Regions from separate parts of the Exiguobacterium sp. ERU653 genome, predicted to be linked through region 1. Evidence: riboswitches for the same ligand, from Rfam matches in the RefSeq annotation. Region 1 holds a riboswitch; each other region holds the start of a gene.
The links. Region 1 has a riboswitch for S-adenosylmethionine ahead of KNO95_RS10180 (Na+/H+ antiporter NhaC family protein). Riboswitches for the same ligand answer to the same signal wherever they lie in the genome.
Positions count from the first base shown of each region.

Region 1 (5,255 bases):
CCTGAAGCGAACATGATTTCAATTTCAAAATCCCGTGTTTTAATGAGTTCAGTTACGAGTTTGGCCGCTTGGGCGATAAACCAAGCAAGAATCGCAGCGAGTAAAGGTTCGTTAAACATGCAAGTATTCACTTCCTGTCTGACATAGTACCTTCACTATACCCGAAAGCGTCTCAGATTATACGTTAAGATTTCGTCAAAAAAGGTGCCGCGGATGAGTCATCCGTGACACCTTTTGGTCGATTTTTGTTACCCGACTACTCCTTCAGTTTCCTGAAGTTTCTCTGCAATATTGTCGATGATATAACGGTTGCGTGGGTGTTCTTGACACTCTTTTGAGCATGAACGCATTTGTTTCGGTTCACACTCTTCACAACAGAAATGTTGAACGTTGCACTCCGGGTTGGCACAATTAACGTAACGAACCGTTTCTGTCCCGCAATGCATGCAATGTGAGACGACAGATGGGTTCACCGAGTTGACAGGGACGTTGATGCGCTCATCGAAGACATAAAGCTCACCGTCCCAGTTCTCTCCTTTTGTCGCTTCGTCTTTTCCATACATCGCGACACCACCTTTTAAGTGGAAAATGTTATCGTGACCTTGGTCACGCATATATGCTGTAAATTTCTCGCAACGGACGCCGCCGGTACAGTATGTGAGAAGAGTTTTCCCTTCGTAGAGGTCCTTGTTCTCTTCAAGCCATTCCGGCATGTAACGTGAAGCCTCTACATCAATTTTGATCGCATTTTTAAAGCGACCAAGTTCGTACTCGTAGTTGTTACGAACATCGAGGATGACGACATCATCACGGTTCATCATCTCTTTCCATTCTGCTGGTTCTAGGTATGCTCCGTGTTGTTTCGGCACATCAAACTCACCATCAAAGCGCCACGTCACGAGCTCTTTCTTGTGACGAACAAAAATTTTCTTGAAGGCATGCTCTTCGACTTCATCGATTTTAAACTCAATATCGCTGAAGAGTGGGCTTGCTTTCAAATCATTCATGTATTGCTCGGTTTGTTCCCATGTACCGGAGCACGTTCCGTTGATTCCTTCAGAAGAAATCAGGATACGCCCTTTGATACCGAGATCTTTACAATACTTCAAATGTTCTTGCGTGAGTGTTTCTGGGTCTTCGATATTGACGTACTTATAGTACAGCAAGACCCGCATTGGTTTTGTTTCCATGTTATGTTGCTCCCCTGTGTTCAGTTTTTTGCAGGAAAACGAACGTTGGGTTGTGTCGTTCGACGAATAGACTTGCCTGCAACCACAAGTCCATTATTATATGATAAATATCACGACGGATTTTCGCAAATGGTTTTTAATTTTTTTTGATGAATGCAGGGAGATGCGTCTTCTAAATCGAATTCGGGTAATAGAGTAGTAACGAAAGTTGAAGGTGGAACGACTATGCTCACTTCTCTCCAACAGTACATTATCCAATTGATTGAGTGGCTTCAGAGTTTGCCTGGTGGTCCTTGGGCTGGTCTTGGTGCTCCATTTTTAGAAGCAATCTTCCCTTTTCTGCCACTCGTCTTAATCATTTCTGCGAATGCGGCGACATATGGCTTTTTGTTAGGTGTTCTCTTGTCGTGGATCGGGAGTCTTCTCGGAACGATTGTCGTCTTCGCGGCCGTCCGGTACATCTTCCGAAAACCGATGACACGATGGCTTGAGAAGCATAAGACGGCGATATATTGGTTAGAACGAATTAATCACATGAGCCCGATTTCGCTCGGGTTCTTATATTCACTCCCGTTCATCCCGGTCAGTTTGATTACCTATTTACTGGCGCTCATCCAAATGAAGCTCCGTACGTTCATATTAGCAGCGGGATTTGGTAAACTGCTCGTCGTCGTCATTTTCTCTGTCATCGGAGACCAGTGGGAAGAATTTATTCAAAGCCCGTTTCGCTTGTCGATGCTCGGTCTGCTCTTAGTCATACTATGGGCCATCAGTCGAGGGCTTGAGGAAGTGCTCAAGCGACGGGCGTTCAAGAAACGGAACGAGCAATTGAAACAAGAGATGGTGACCAAACGACAAACACCCCTTTGAGAAAGGGGTGTTTTCGCTTATGACTGTTTTTTAAAGCGCGGGAAGTTGAAAGCAATGGCAATCCCTCCGCAAATAAAGAGGAGGAACGGATAGAACATGAACGGGACGAGGTCAGGCGATGCCGTCTCCGTCAACTCTGCGGCAATGAGGAGTTGTGCTCCGTATGGGAGAATCCCTTGTACGCCGCACGAGAAGATGTCGAGCACGCTAGCAGACTTTTTCCGTTCGATGTCATATTCGTCTGCAATGTTCGCTGCAAGCGGTCCGGCTACGAGAATGGAAATCGTGTTGTTCGCCGTCGCCACGTTTGTCGCACTGACAAGACCGGCGATACTCCATTCAGCACCGGCCCGTTTTTGGATGCGTGACGTCAAGGCATCACGTAAATATGCGAGACCGCCGTTATGTGAAATGAGTCCGACAAGTCCGCCCATGAGTAACGTCAAGAACGAGATTTCGGCCATGCCGATCATCCCGTCCGCAATGGCTGTCACAAACGCTGTCACAGATAAGCTTCCGTCAAGTAGACCAATGATACCCGTGAGCGTAATCCCACCTAACAAAACGAGAATGACGTTCAGTCCTGTTAACGCTAGTCCGATCACCGCGAGATACGGAATCAGTTTATACCACTCAAATGCAGCGACATCGACAGTCGATTCACCGTTCGATAAGACGGCGAGTAAAATGGTTGTGATGATTGCGGCCGGTAACACAATCCAGAAGTTCGTTCGGAACTTATCACGCATATTCGTCCGTTGTGTCCGCACAGCAGCGATGGTCGTATCTGAGATAAACGAGAGGTTATCCCCGAACATCGCACCCCCGACGACCGCTGCCGCAGCGATGGCGACGTTGACACCACTCTCTTCATGTATACCGAGTGCGATTGGTGCAAGTGCAGCAATCGTCCCGGTCGACGTTCCCATCGCCATGGAGATGAAGGCGGCAATGACGAAGAGCCCGCTCAAAAGAAGCGATGGTGGTAAGAGAGTCAACGCAGCGTTGACCGTTGCATCGATGGCGCCGATTGATTCAGCGACGGTTGAAAATGCGCCGGCCAGTAAGAAGATAAAAATCATAATGATGATTCCCGGATTGCCGGCTCCTTGAGCGATGCGCTCGACGGTTTGGGTAGCATTTCCTTTTGTCATGAATGCTGCAACCATCAAGGCGATGATGGCCGCAACGAGGACTGGAAACTTATAAAAGTCCCCGTAATAGACACCCGCTCCGATGAAGAAGAGTAAGAAGACGAGCAACGGCAAGAGTGCCCATTTGTTTGCTGTTGGTTGTTCCAAAATAATCACCTCATTAAAAATAAAAAGGACCCTTTTCTGAGAAAAAGGTCCTTCGTGCGAAATACCCTTTTCATCTTTCGAGCAATACGCCCGCTGGATTTGGCACAGGTTCCCCGCTGCCGAGACTTCACAGGGCCAGTCCCTCCGTCTCTCTCGATAAAAAGTTAGTCTATTCCATTATCAAACACGTTCCTTAACGTACCTGTTTCGAATCTAGTTGTCAACTTAAAAACTCCCCAATTCGATGTGAGAAAGGGGAGTTTACGTCGTTAAATTGTTGAAGTGTGCCACGCGGTTACGTCCTGCATATTTCCCACCGACATACAGCGCGCGGTCTGCGTTTCGAATCGTATCATCTAGACGCTTATTTCCAAACGCTTCAATCGTATCGACTCCAATCGACGTGGTCACAGAAATTTCGTGTTGGTCGACACAAAATGGTTTTGCTTCGATTTGGTGACGAATGCGCTCTGCGACTTCAATCGCTTGGGTCATATCACACTGGTTGAGGAGTAAAATGAATTCTTCCCCGCCATATCGTGCGGCAAAATCATCTGTACGAAGTACTTGTCGAATTCGTCGCCCGAATTCTTGTAACACGTGGTCACCGACTTGATGTCCATACGTATCATTGATTTTTTTGAAGAAATCAATATCGAGCATGGCGACCGAAATCGGATACATCGAGATATCGGATATTTGTTGAATCCCATATTCATAAAATGCGCGTGCATTTGCGAGAAGCGTCAAACTATCCGTCCGGCTCTCGGTATAGAGACGGTCTCGTTCATGACACCGACTGATGGTCCGATTGAACGACTTTAAGAGTTTGATGATTTCCTGCTGAATGATTTTTGGATATCCATAAACCGGCTCGCCGGTCATGACAATCCATGTACGAATTCCTTCTATTTCTTCCGAGCGGACAGAGACGAAGCTATGATAGTCATTATGGAAAGCATCGGAAAGTGAGGCATCCCATTCAAATCGCATCTCATAGTCGAGGACGGGGTCATTCGGTTGACTGATGTCGAGTAGTGCGTATACGACTGGTCGATCGATTGGTTGACGTGTCTTCAAATCAAAGTAGAGTATACGATCGAACAATCTGAACTCGACATATCCTTCATCGTAGTGATTCAATTGTTCACACTGACTTAAAAAAACTTCGATGGCTTGCGCCTCACTCTGTGACAAGGAGACGGCTTCTTTTGCTTCATCGTATTGTTCGATCAACGATTTGAATGCATCTTGCCGCTCTTTTTGAATGAGGAGCCGCTTAATAAAAAATGTTAATGCAGCCGCGATGCTACTGACGACAAGTAGATTGGTCTCTCGGAACAACGCCGCCGCTAAAATGAAGATCAAACTGACGACGTACGTATAAAATGCAATCTTCATAAAGTCGCTCAAGGCGATGTCGACACGGAACCACCATTTCACCTGATATTTTTGGAACACGGTGTTTAAGAAAATTGCAAGAAACAGTCCGGCGAGTGGAACAAAAGATTCCTGTGAATAAAAGTCAAGTCCGGTCTCGCCACCAATGGCGAGATAGACAGCTGCCGGAATAACAATTTCTAAATAAGCTGTAATGGCGTTCCAAGGATAAGTGAAACGGAATCGACGGATGGCGACTTTTGGTTTCAGATTGGCAAATTGAAAAATAAACAATCCGATTTGGTTGACGATGAGTGCCGTTTCAAATCCAAAAAATAAAAATAAGATTAAGACGATACTCTCAGAAAAAGTGAAGTACACACCTTTGACTTCGATTGAGTCGAGTTGAAAAATGATGACGAGTAATGAGATTAAAATAAACGACAACGGATCGATGGTCGGGGCGTGCAGGATATCCAATGCAAATAATCCGATGGTGAAGAGGAATAAAACG
Region 1 covers NZ_JACSKV010000002.1:34,441-39,695, reverse strand. Annotated here, with positions in the region: gene KNO95_RS10195 (divergent PAP2 family protein) at 1-131, opposite strand, end outside; gene trhO (oxygen-dependent tRNA uridine(34) hydroxylase TrhO) at 249-1,190, opposite strand; gene KNO95_RS10185 (TVP38/TMEM64 family protein) at 1,416-2,060, shown strand; gene KNO95_RS10180 (Na+/H+ antiporter NhaC family protein) at 2,078-3,361, opposite strand; SAM riboswitch class I at 3,429-3,524, opposite strand; gene KNO95_RS10175 (GGDEF domain-containing protein) at 3,623-5,255, opposite strand, start outside.

Region 2 (5,255 bases), on a different contig from region 1:
CTCATCTTCTTCGTCCCCTTCACGTGTGACGATTAAGTTGACGTATGGTGAATCTTCCCCTTCAAGTGCGATGGCATCTTCAAGCGGGTTGAGACCTGCGTCAATCGCATAGTTCGTATTGATAAGGACCGCATCGCCTTCTCCATTTTTAAATGCCGTTGTGAGTAAAGTCGCTTCTACGTCCGTCTTGAACTCTAAGTCTTTCGGATTGTCAACGATATCAGATACTGTCGCATCGACTGTTTTGCCTTCTGCGAGTGTGATGAGTCCTTCTGATTGGAGCATCGTAAGAATTCGTCCGTGGTCAGCGACCGATGAACTCATGATGATTTCTGCCCCTTCCGGAAGTTCATCGAGCGATTTGTAAGTTTGTGAGTAGACCCCGATCGGCTCGATGTGGACGCCACCCGCTGAGGCAAATTTGTAATCTTTGTTTTCAGTCATTTGTGACTTGAGGTACGGCTCATGTTGGAAGTAGTTCGCATCGAGCTCCCCGCTCGCGAGCGTCTTGTTCGGAAGTACGTAGTCTTGGAACTTCTTGATTTCAAGCTTGTACCCTTTTGCCTCATATTCTTCTTGGACGTGCTCTAAAATCTCAGCGTGCGGTACGTTCGATGCACCGACGATCAATGTTTTTTCATCGCCAGACCCCGAGTCTGCCTCTTCTCCGCCGCAAGCCGCGAGAACCGTGAATGCTGATAAAGCTGTCAATCCGAGTACTGTTTTCCAAGTTTTCATAATGAATCCCTCCAAATAATATATGTTGTATTAAGCTGAACGTTTATCAATTTTTGTAACGAGTCGGTCACCGATGAACTGGATGACGAACACGATCAACAAGATGAGCACCGTCGCCACGAACGTGACGTCGTTTTGTGAACGCTGGAACCCTTCCAAATAGGCCAAGTTCCCGAGACCGCCGCCTCCGACGACTCCGGCCATCGCCGTATAGCCGACGATTGCAACGATGGTCACTGTAATCCCGGAGACGAGCGCCGGGAGTGCTTCAGGAATTAACACTTTATAGATGATTTGCCATTTCGTCGCTCCCATCGACTCTGCTGCCTCGATGACCCCTCGGTCTACTTCGCGAAGCGCAAGTTCGACCATTCGAGCATAGAACGGTGCCGCGCCGATGATGAGCGCCGGAAGCGCCGCCGTCGAACCGAGCATCGTATCGAGTAAGAACAGCGTGAACGGGATGAGTAAGATAATCAAAATGATGAACGGGATCGAACGGAACACGTTGACGATTGCGCTGACAAAGACGTAAATCGGACGATTCTTCAATAATAGCGATTCGTTTGTAATATAGAGAACCAAACCTAAAGCGAGTCCGATCACAAACGTCGCCACACCTGCGACGAGCGTCATATATAACGTCTCCCAAGTCTGCTCCATCATAATTTGCCAATCTACGTTAGGAAACATCGCTTTCCACCTCCACTTCTACGGATTGCGAACGAATCGACGCGATGGCGCGTTCGATTTCACTTGCTTCCCCAATCAGTTGGATGAATAGCGTACCGAGCGCACCGACTTGTGACTGGGTCACGTTCCCACCGATAATGTTGAATCCGATGTCATGTGTTTTAAGAACGTCAGACAAAATCGGGTGCTCTGCCGTCTCGTTCAAGAATTTCAATTTGACGATTTGACCGCTCGGATACCGTTCCTTCAAATGTTCGAACGTGAGCGACAAATCGTCGACCGCTCCGATTTGTTTGACGAACTCTTTCGTGATCGGTTGTTTCGGATGTTGGAACACGTCCGAGACTTGACCCGTCTCGACGACTTTTCCTGCTTCCATCACGGCGACTCGGTGACAGATCTTTTGAATCACGTGCATCTCATGCGTGATGAGGACAATCGTCAATCCGAGTTTCTTATTGATACTGACGAGCAGTTCGAGAATCGAATCCGTCGTCTTTGGGTCGAGTGCACTCGTTGCTTCGTCACAGAGGAGCACCTCTGGGTCTGTGGCGAGCGCGCGTGCGATCCCGACTCGCTGCTTTTGACCGCCCGATAATTGTGACGGATAGCTGTCCTCGCGACCGGCCAATCCAACGAGTTCGACGAGTTCTTGAACCCGACGTTTCCGCTCACTTGCCGGCACCCCAATCAGCTCGAGCGGAAAACTGATATTTTCTGCGACCGTACGCGACCATAGAAGGTTAAAGTGTTGGAAGACCATCGAGACGTTTTTACGGACACCTCGTAATTCTTTCGGGCTGAGTTTCGTCAGCTCGCTGCCGGCGACCTCGATTTCACCGCTTGATGGTGATTCGAGACGATTGAGCAATCGGATGAGCGTTGACTTCCCTGCCCCTGAATATCCGATTATTCCAAAAATTTCACCGCGATCAATCGTTAGTGATACATCATCAACCGCCTGGACACGACCATTTTTCGTATCGAACCATTTGGCGACGTTTCGTAATTGAATCAATATATTTCCCTCCTGACAACAAAAAAAGCGCACACGTTTGAGCAAACGTGCGCACTTTATCGTACGGACAACGATTGCTCTCATCTTTCAAGGTTTTCACCTTGCTGGAATTAGCACCATTTCGGATTACTCCGCGGTTGCTGGGCGTCATAGGGCCAGTCCCTCAGCCTCTCTTGATAAGAGTGTTGTATATTCGATTAGCTTTATCATAGCGACAGCTTTTTCTGCTGTCAAATCCTTTTTTCAAAAAATTAAAAAAAGGTGCCGTCCGAGGACGACACAGAACGTAGCACCTTGAGTCACGGAAGGACAGCCCATAGATGAGAATCTTTTGCCCGTTCAAGAATTCCACCCTTACATGGGGGAGATTCACCAATCACCACTCAATCTTAGCTTGGACCGTGCGATTATACGAAACGTCTCTCTTCGCTTGATTTTTTTGGGGGACAATCGAAGGGAAGACTGACGTGTATTCGTGTAAAGTGTAGCAGCGGCTTCGCTAAAACGTCTTGATGTCGGGAATATCGCGTCCTATTTTGTGTTCAAGTAAGATGTTGTAATGAATATACCATTCGTGAACTTTCTGTGTCAACTGATTATTTAAAATTTTCAGATTATTCTAATGTTCCTCTCTTACTTCATGAAAGAGAGGACGTGTTGCACATTTTGAAACGCGTAAAGACGATCTCGCACCTTGCCGTTTTCAAGCTTCAATAGTGCCGGAACACTCATCACCTGATATGCTTCGAGCTCTTTTGGGATATAGTTCGCATCCCGCTTTTCAATTTTAATGTCAGGGTCGACCGCTTCGACGACCGTCAACATTTTCTCCGCCACAGCGCATGTACCACACATCGGGGCGTATATATATAAGTATCCGTCTGTAATCATTCTTCTCACCTCTCCTGTCATTATAATGGGCGATGGATTCTCATTCAAAAATCGTGCTCTGTTGAAATTTTAGAATATTCTTCTATCTCGTGTTTGAACGAGCGACGCTCATCAAATCCGATCACTACCGCCTCGACTTCGAGTAAACAAAAAAACGGCTTCTCCGATTCGGGAGAGGCCGGTTTTGATTATCCTTGAATCATCGCTTCGTATTCTTCCGCAGACATGAGTTTGTCGAGGTCTGACTCTTCCGTCAATTCGACTTCGACCATCCATGCGTTTTCAAACGGTGACTCGTTGACGAGTTCTGGAGAATCCGCGAGGTCCTCGTTCACTGCTGTGATGCGTCCTGATACCGGTGCATACAACTCAGAGACCGTCTTCACTGATTCGACCGAACCGAATGGCTCGTCGAGCAAAATTGTACCATCGACTTCTGGGAGTTCGACAAACACGATATCCCCTAGCTCGCTCTGTGCGAAATCCGTGATGCCGATGCGGGCTTTCGTTCCGTTGACTTCTACCCATTCATGTTCTTTTGAATAACGTAAATTTGCTGGTACTTTGCTCATCCTAACTTCCCCCTCAAATAAATTAGACTCACATCTGTATTATAGCACTTAGCCCCAAACGTCCGTAAAGGACTTTTCTGAAAATCCGACGGTCGTTTTTTCACCATTTGTGACGATTGGTCGCTTCAAAAGCATACCATTGCTCGTTAATAACTCGAGTTGTTCGTCTTCTGATAAATGTGGCAACTTGTCTTTAATTCCTTCATTCCGGTAAACTTGCCCGCTCGTGTTGAAGAATTTCTTGAGCGGTAAATCCGATTGCTTCCATAAATCAGCGAGTTCTTCTTTCGTCGGCGTCGATTCGACGATATGGACGTATGTATAATCGATGCCTTGCTCTTTCAACCATTTTTCTGCTTTTTTGCACGTACTGCATGGTGGATAGCCGTATAGTGTCACCATCTGTTCATCACCTCTCTCATCAATGTAGCATATTCTGAGAAATCAATTCACGTCTCAAGCAACCGCTCAATCTCTCGCTTCATCGTCGTGTTGACAACATGTCGCTCTTCGATAAAACGTAAGATGGCCGACGCCGCGACGCCTGATCTACCATATCCTAATACCCCGCCCAACAGGAAAGAAATCATCTGCGGATGTCTCGACTCGACCCGACGTGTCGGGTTGAAGGCGTCGCCTTGTTCACCGATTGCTTTCAAGACATTTTGAACGGCTGCGACTTGAATGAGCTCGAATCCGGCAAGCGTCTCCCCTCGACGTTCGCGTAACAAGCCCACATATAGATTCGTCAATGCTTCTTCGTAGTAATAAGAGGATGCATGACGCTCGATAGCGAGGTCCGGTGTCGCGAACACATCTAGCGCCTCATCACGTCTCCAAACGACGCGCCCCGGCGTGTAAGCGATTGTCGCGAGTTCGTGCACTTCAAAGACGGCAAATTCCCCATAAATACCATCGTGATACATGATTTTATGCCCGTCTTTCGTATTTTGGAACTGATAGTGAAGCGGTTCGACTTCGAGCCAGTCAAGTCGGTCAATAAAGCGTGCCTTATGCCCGTCCTCGACAATCAAAAAGAAATCGAGGTCGGAATAATCATCTAGCCGTTCTGTCTCTTGTCCAATCGATCCTAATGCAAGCAACATGAGCGTGCCGTCATGTTCGGCAACGGACCGTCCAATTCGCTCCATCCGGTCGAGTAATACATCTCGTCTTTTCATCGTCTCTCCCCCTCGTCTCTATTGTACGTGGCAGAGCTCAAAAAAAGAAAGGGCCGACCGCGTCCGGTCCACCCTTTCTGTCAATTTGATTAGACGATAAACTTATTCGCTTTGATGAGGCTCGCTGCGACTTCACGCTTCGTACCGATCACATTGATTGGC
Region 2 covers NZ_JACSKV010000001.1:1,263,090-1,268,344, forward strand. Annotated here, with positions in the region: gene KNO95_RS06490 (MetQ/NlpA family ABC transporter substrate-binding protein) at 1-738, opposite strand, end outside; gene KNO95_RS06495 (methionine ABC transporter permease) at 769-1,431, opposite strand; gene KNO95_RS06500 (methionine ABC transporter ATP-binding protein) at 1,421-2,449, opposite strand; SAM riboswitch class I at 2,527-2,632, opposite strand; gene KNO95_RS06505 (thioredoxin family protein) at 3,083-3,340, opposite strand; gene gcvH (glycine cleavage system protein GcvH) at 3,529-3,912, opposite strand; gene KNO95_RS06515 (arsenate reductase family protein) at 3,961-4,314, opposite strand; gene KNO95_RS06520 (hypothetical protein) at 4,362-5,093, opposite strand; gene KNO95_RS06525 (acyl-CoA dehydrogenase family protein) at 5,183-5,255, opposite strand, start outside.
Region 2: another riboswitch for S-adenosylmethionine. It lies ahead of KNO95_RS06500 (methionine ABC transporter ATP-binding protein); the one in region 1 lies ahead of KNO95_RS10180 (Na+/H+ antiporter NhaC family protein).

Region 3 (5,255 bases), on a different contig from region 1:
ATTGCCGGGTAATTTGTTACGCAATCAACGTTATAGTTTTATGATGAAAGACCGAGTCTTACCGGAGACGATGAGGGTTCTACATGAACAACAGTTGGTTTGACCGAGTTGATGTGTTACCACCGTACGCAGGTTATCGGGTGACAAGAGGGTGGTACACGACAAATGATGGAGAAGAGGTCGTAGCGTATTCAATCGAACCAAAACGACCGAATGGGCACGTGTTGATGTACTTACGTGGAGGGACGGCACGAATCGGGGACGTCCGTTTACCGCGGCTCATGCAATTCGCATCACGCGGCTTTCATGTCGTCGCTCCCGTCTATCGTGGCAACCATGGTGGGACTGGAAAAGAGGATTTTGGTGGGGATGATTTGGAAGATGTGCTCTCGCTATACGATCGCGTTCAAACGAGCGGACGACCGGTTCACGTGCTCGGCTTTTCGCGAGGGGGCATGATGGCACTATCGCTCGCATCCGAACGACCGGTCACCACGGTCACATCCTGGGCAGGCGTGACGAACCTAGAATGGACATATGAGGAACAGCGTTCGATGCGGAAGATGTTACGTCGCATGACAGGTGGGGACCCCGAATCAGCAGAATCTGCCTATGTTGATCGTTCCCCCCTCTATAAAGAATGGATTGCCCCGACGCTCATCATCCATGGTACCGACGATGAGCAGGTTCGCTTGCGTCATGCGACAGCTGTCGCTGAGAAGTTAGGGGAGCAGGCTGAATTTTGGGTGGTCCCATTCGGACACCAGCTCCCATTTTGGGATAAATGGGAGACGACAGAGCAGGCGATGGACTGGATGATACAGCAAGAAAAAACACCGACTCATGATTGAGTCGGTGTTTTGATGTAGTTAGATGACGAGCGGACCGGCTGCGATGATTGATTCACTTGCTTTCGTGAAACGCTTGAAGTTCTCTTTAAATTTCATGGCAAGTGCTTTTGCCTCCATGTCGTAACGAGCTGAATCGTTCCATGTATCTCGTGGATTGAGAACAGTACTCGGTACACCTTCGATGGCTACTGGAATCTCGACATTGAAAATGTCATGTTTCATCGTTTCGACATCACGAAGCTGTCCATTGATTGCGGCGTTGACCATCGCGCGCGTATAAGCGAGTTTCATACGTGAACCTTCACCGTATGCACCACCTGTCCAACCTGTGTTGACGAGATAGACATCGACATCATGTTTTTCAATCAATTGACCGAGCATATCCGCGTAACGCTCAGGAGCGAGCGGGAGGAACGGTGAACCGAAGCAAGTCGAAAACGTCGCTTGTGGTTCTGTGACACCGCGCTCCGTGCCGGCAAGTTTTGACGTATAGCCAGACAAGAAGTGATACATCGCTTGCTCTTTCGTCAATTTGCTGATCGGTGGCAAGACGCCGTACGCATCTGCCGTCAAGAAAACAATTGTATTCGGATGACCTGCGCGTGATGGGAGCATCGCATTGTCGATGAACTCAATCGGATATGCCGCACGCGTGTTTTCCGTTAAAGAAATGTTTTTGTAGTCTGGTGTTCGATCATCGTTTAGCACAACGTTTTCAATCAATGAACCGAATCGAATCGCATCATAAATTTGTGGTTCGTTCTCACGTGATAAATTGATTGTCTTTGCGTAGCAACCGCCTTCAATGTTAAAGATGCCGTCTGGTGACCATCCGTGTTCATCGTCACCGATCAAGTGACGCTCAAGGTCAGCCGAAAGTGTCGTCTTCCCAGTTCCCGACAACCCGAAAAAGAGAGCCGTTTCGTTCGCATCATTGACATTTGCCGAACAGTGCATCGATAACACGTTTTGTTCAGGCAACAAGAAGTTCATGACGGAGAAGATTGATTTTTTAATTTCACCACCGTATTCTGTTCCCCCGATCAGAATTGTACGTTTGGCGAATGAAACGAGAATGAATGTCTCTGAGTTTGTGCCATCGACCGCAGGGTCTGCTTTATAACTCGGTGCATAAATGACCGTAAACGGGTCGAACGCACCTTTCGTCGGCCATTCACGTAAGAAGAGTTGTTTAGCGAATAGACTGTGCCACGCATACTCTGTGATGGCACGAACGGGTAAAGTGTAGTGTTCATCCGCGCCAGCCGCAGCTTCAAGATAGTAGAGCTTATCTTTCTTCTCTAAGTGATTGAGTACTTTTTCAAGAAGTGCTGAAAACTTCTCTTCAGCGATTGGTTGGTTGACCTTCCCCCAATCGACAAGGTTGTTGCTGACTTCATCTTGTACGACGAATTTGTCTTTCGGTGACCGTCCGGTAAAAGCACCGGTGCTGACAGATAATGCCCCGTCTTTTGTCAGTACACCTTCACCATTTTGAATGGCTTCTTCTACCAGCTCTGGAACCGTCAAGTTCCGTAACATGTCGGTACCATTAATTAATTCTTCGATTTTCAGGAGCGTTGTCGCCATCCTGAATCCCACCTTTCCCCTAAATAGATGTGGATGAAATCCGCATACTTCCGCAATCAAGATTAATTAGTATGACATTTTTAATTATATGTGACACACTAATTAAAAACAAGCATTTCTTCTCTATTAAGTAAGCGCTTTCTTACAAGGATAGTTTAACACATTCTCTTATCACAAGGTGTTAAAAAAAAGAAACGAAATAAAAAAATGGTTGACGATTCACAAACAGAAATGTTTAGCAAGTCTGTGAAAAAAATACGAATTCGTTCAATTCCCTTGACATAATCGGATGTCATTTATATGATGGTTTTCGTAACGGATACTCTTATTCTGAGCGGTGGAGGGAACAAGGCCCTACGAAGCCCAGCAACCGTCCGACATGAAGTCTTGTGCGGAAAAGGTGCTATCCTGAAGCGAAGCCATTAGCTTCGAACGATAAGAGGGTAAGGAAGAACGATTCAACCTTTCCCCATGTATGTCATCGGGGGGAGGTTTTTTTCATTACCGTCCCAAAGCAACGCGTAAGGGGAACGAGTACCGTCCACATATCACCCTTATTATAGGAGGTTTTTTGAATGTCAAATTTGAACCGTCGACTTTTTACTTCAGAGTCGGTTACTGAAGGACATCCAGACAAAATTTGTGATCAGATTTCTGACTCGATTTTGGATGCCATTTTAGCGGAAGACCCGAATGCCCGTGTTGCGGCAGAAACGTCTGTCACAACAGGTCTTGTACTCGTAGCTGGTGAAATCACAACGTCAACTTACGTGGATATCCCGAAAGTTGTCCGTGAAACGATCCGTGAAATCGGATACACACGTGCGAAATATGGTTTCGATGCTGAAACATGTGCAGTCTTGACATCGATTGACGAACAATCGGTCGATATCGCGCAAGGTGTAGACCAAGCCCTTGAAGCTCGTGAAGGTCAAATGACTGAAGAGGAGCTTGATGCAATCGGGGCAGGAGACCAAGGTCTCATGTTCGGATACGCAACAAACGAGACACCTGAACTCATGCCCCTCCCAATCTCGTTGGCACACAAGTTGTCACGTCGTCTTGCGGAAGTACGTAAGAACGGTACGCTTGAGTACCTCCGTCCGGATGGGAAAACACAAGTAACGGTTGAGTACGATGAGAATAACAACCCTGTTCGTATCGATACAATCGTTATCTCGACGCAGCATGCAGAAGAGATTACACTCGAGCAAATTCAAGAAGACTTGAAAAAATATGTCATCGAAGCAGTCATTCCGGCTGAACTTATCGATGCTGAAACGAAATACTTCATCAACCCGACTGGTCGCTTCGTAATCGGTGGACCACAAGGGGATGCAGGTTTGACAGGACGTAAAATCATCGTCGATACGTACGGTGGATACGCTCGTCACGGCGGTGGTGCATTCTCTGGTAAAGATCCGACAAAAGTTGACCGTTCAGCGGCATACGCAGCCCGCTATGTAGCGAAAAACATCGTTGCAGCAGGACTTGCGGATAAAGCGGAAGTACAACTCGCGTATGCGATCGGGGTTGCACACCCTGTATCAATCGCTGTCGATACATTCGGCACTGGAAAATTGAGCGAAACAGAACTCGTTGAACTCGTTCGTGAGAACTTTGACCTCCGTCCGGCAGGTATTATCAAAATGCTCGACCTTCGTCGCCCGATCTACAAACAGACAGCAGCTTACGGTCACTTCGGTCGTACAGATGTGGAACTCCCTTGGGAGCAAACAGATAAAGCAGCAGTTCTTGAAGAAGGCGCGAAGCGTTTCGCGTAATCAAAAACGACCTTTCCGCGGAAAGGTCGTTTTTTTGGTTCATGTAGTTGATGGTGTCTGTTTATTTTCGTCTGACTCAGAATCGTTGGAAGTTGTTTCTTGTCCGAGAGCTGTATCTTTCGCTTCGACGACCTTCTCACCGATATCTTGTAAATCAGACTTGGCTTCTTGTGCTGTATCAACGATTTTATTGACGTCTTCTTTAACTGTATCTACTTCTCCGACGACTTTTTCATATACGTTCTGAACGTCTGTAGATACTTCCTGAATTTTGCCGGAAGCCGTCTTCACTTGTTCAATAACCTGTGAGGCTTTACCAGCAGGGTCTTGTTTCATTTCATTGACAATGCCGCCGACCGAAGATTTTGCGCTCGAGAGGGATTGTTTCGTATGATCTCGATTCGAGGAGCTAAGTAATGCGAGAAGACCACCGACAAGTGCACCGAGTAACATGCCGGTCACGACGTTGATTTTCGGACTTCCCGCGTTCATTTGGTCAAATTGACGATTTGGGTTCTCTGTTTGTTCGACTTTCGGGTCATGCTCTAATTTTGGTTCCATGTTGTTCCACTCCTTCATTTGATTGGCATTGCTAGTTTTATACCCAAGTCGAATGCTAAGATAACGTTTTCTAATGAATCGTCATGAAAAAGAAATGTAGTGCAGGATAAAAACACTATGATAGGGAATGATACAAATAGATTGGCCTAAAGGGGGAAGCGATCATGAATATGCGAGAAGCAGTTCCAGAAGATGCGGCGTTAATTCGAACGATTGCACTTGCAACGATTTCAAAGAATGATTCCAATCGGACAAGAGCGATGGAGCGCGCCTATCGACAAGAAGAGATTGTACGAGCAATCAGTTCAAGTGAAGAAGCACGAGAACAATATTTTATCGTTGGCGAGTACGAAGGCCATGTCATCGGATTTTGTCATGCCATCGATCGCGGTGACATGTGGGAGATGCTTCGTCTCTATCTTCATCCCGATCACCATCGGAACGGGTACGGTGCAGATTTTTTAAGGCA
Region 3 covers NZ_JACSKV010000001.1:1,200,528-1,205,782, reverse strand. Annotated here, with positions in the region: gene ytkD (RNA deprotection pyrophosphohydrolase) at 1-103, shown strand, start outside; gene KNO95_RS06205 (alpha/beta hydrolase family protein) at 84-851, shown strand; gene pckA (phosphoenolpyruvate carboxykinase (ATP)) at 870-2,441, opposite strand; SAM riboswitch class I at 2,764-2,883, shown strand; gene metK (methionine adenosyltransferase) at 3,017-4,225, shown strand; gene KNO95_RS06190 (hypothetical protein) at 4,265-4,786, opposite strand; gene KNO95_RS06185 (GNAT family N-acetyltransferase) at 4,951-5,255, shown strand, end outside.
Region 3: another riboswitch for S-adenosylmethionine. It lies ahead of metK (methionine adenosyltransferase); the one in region 1 lies ahead of KNO95_RS10180 (Na+/H+ antiporter NhaC family protein).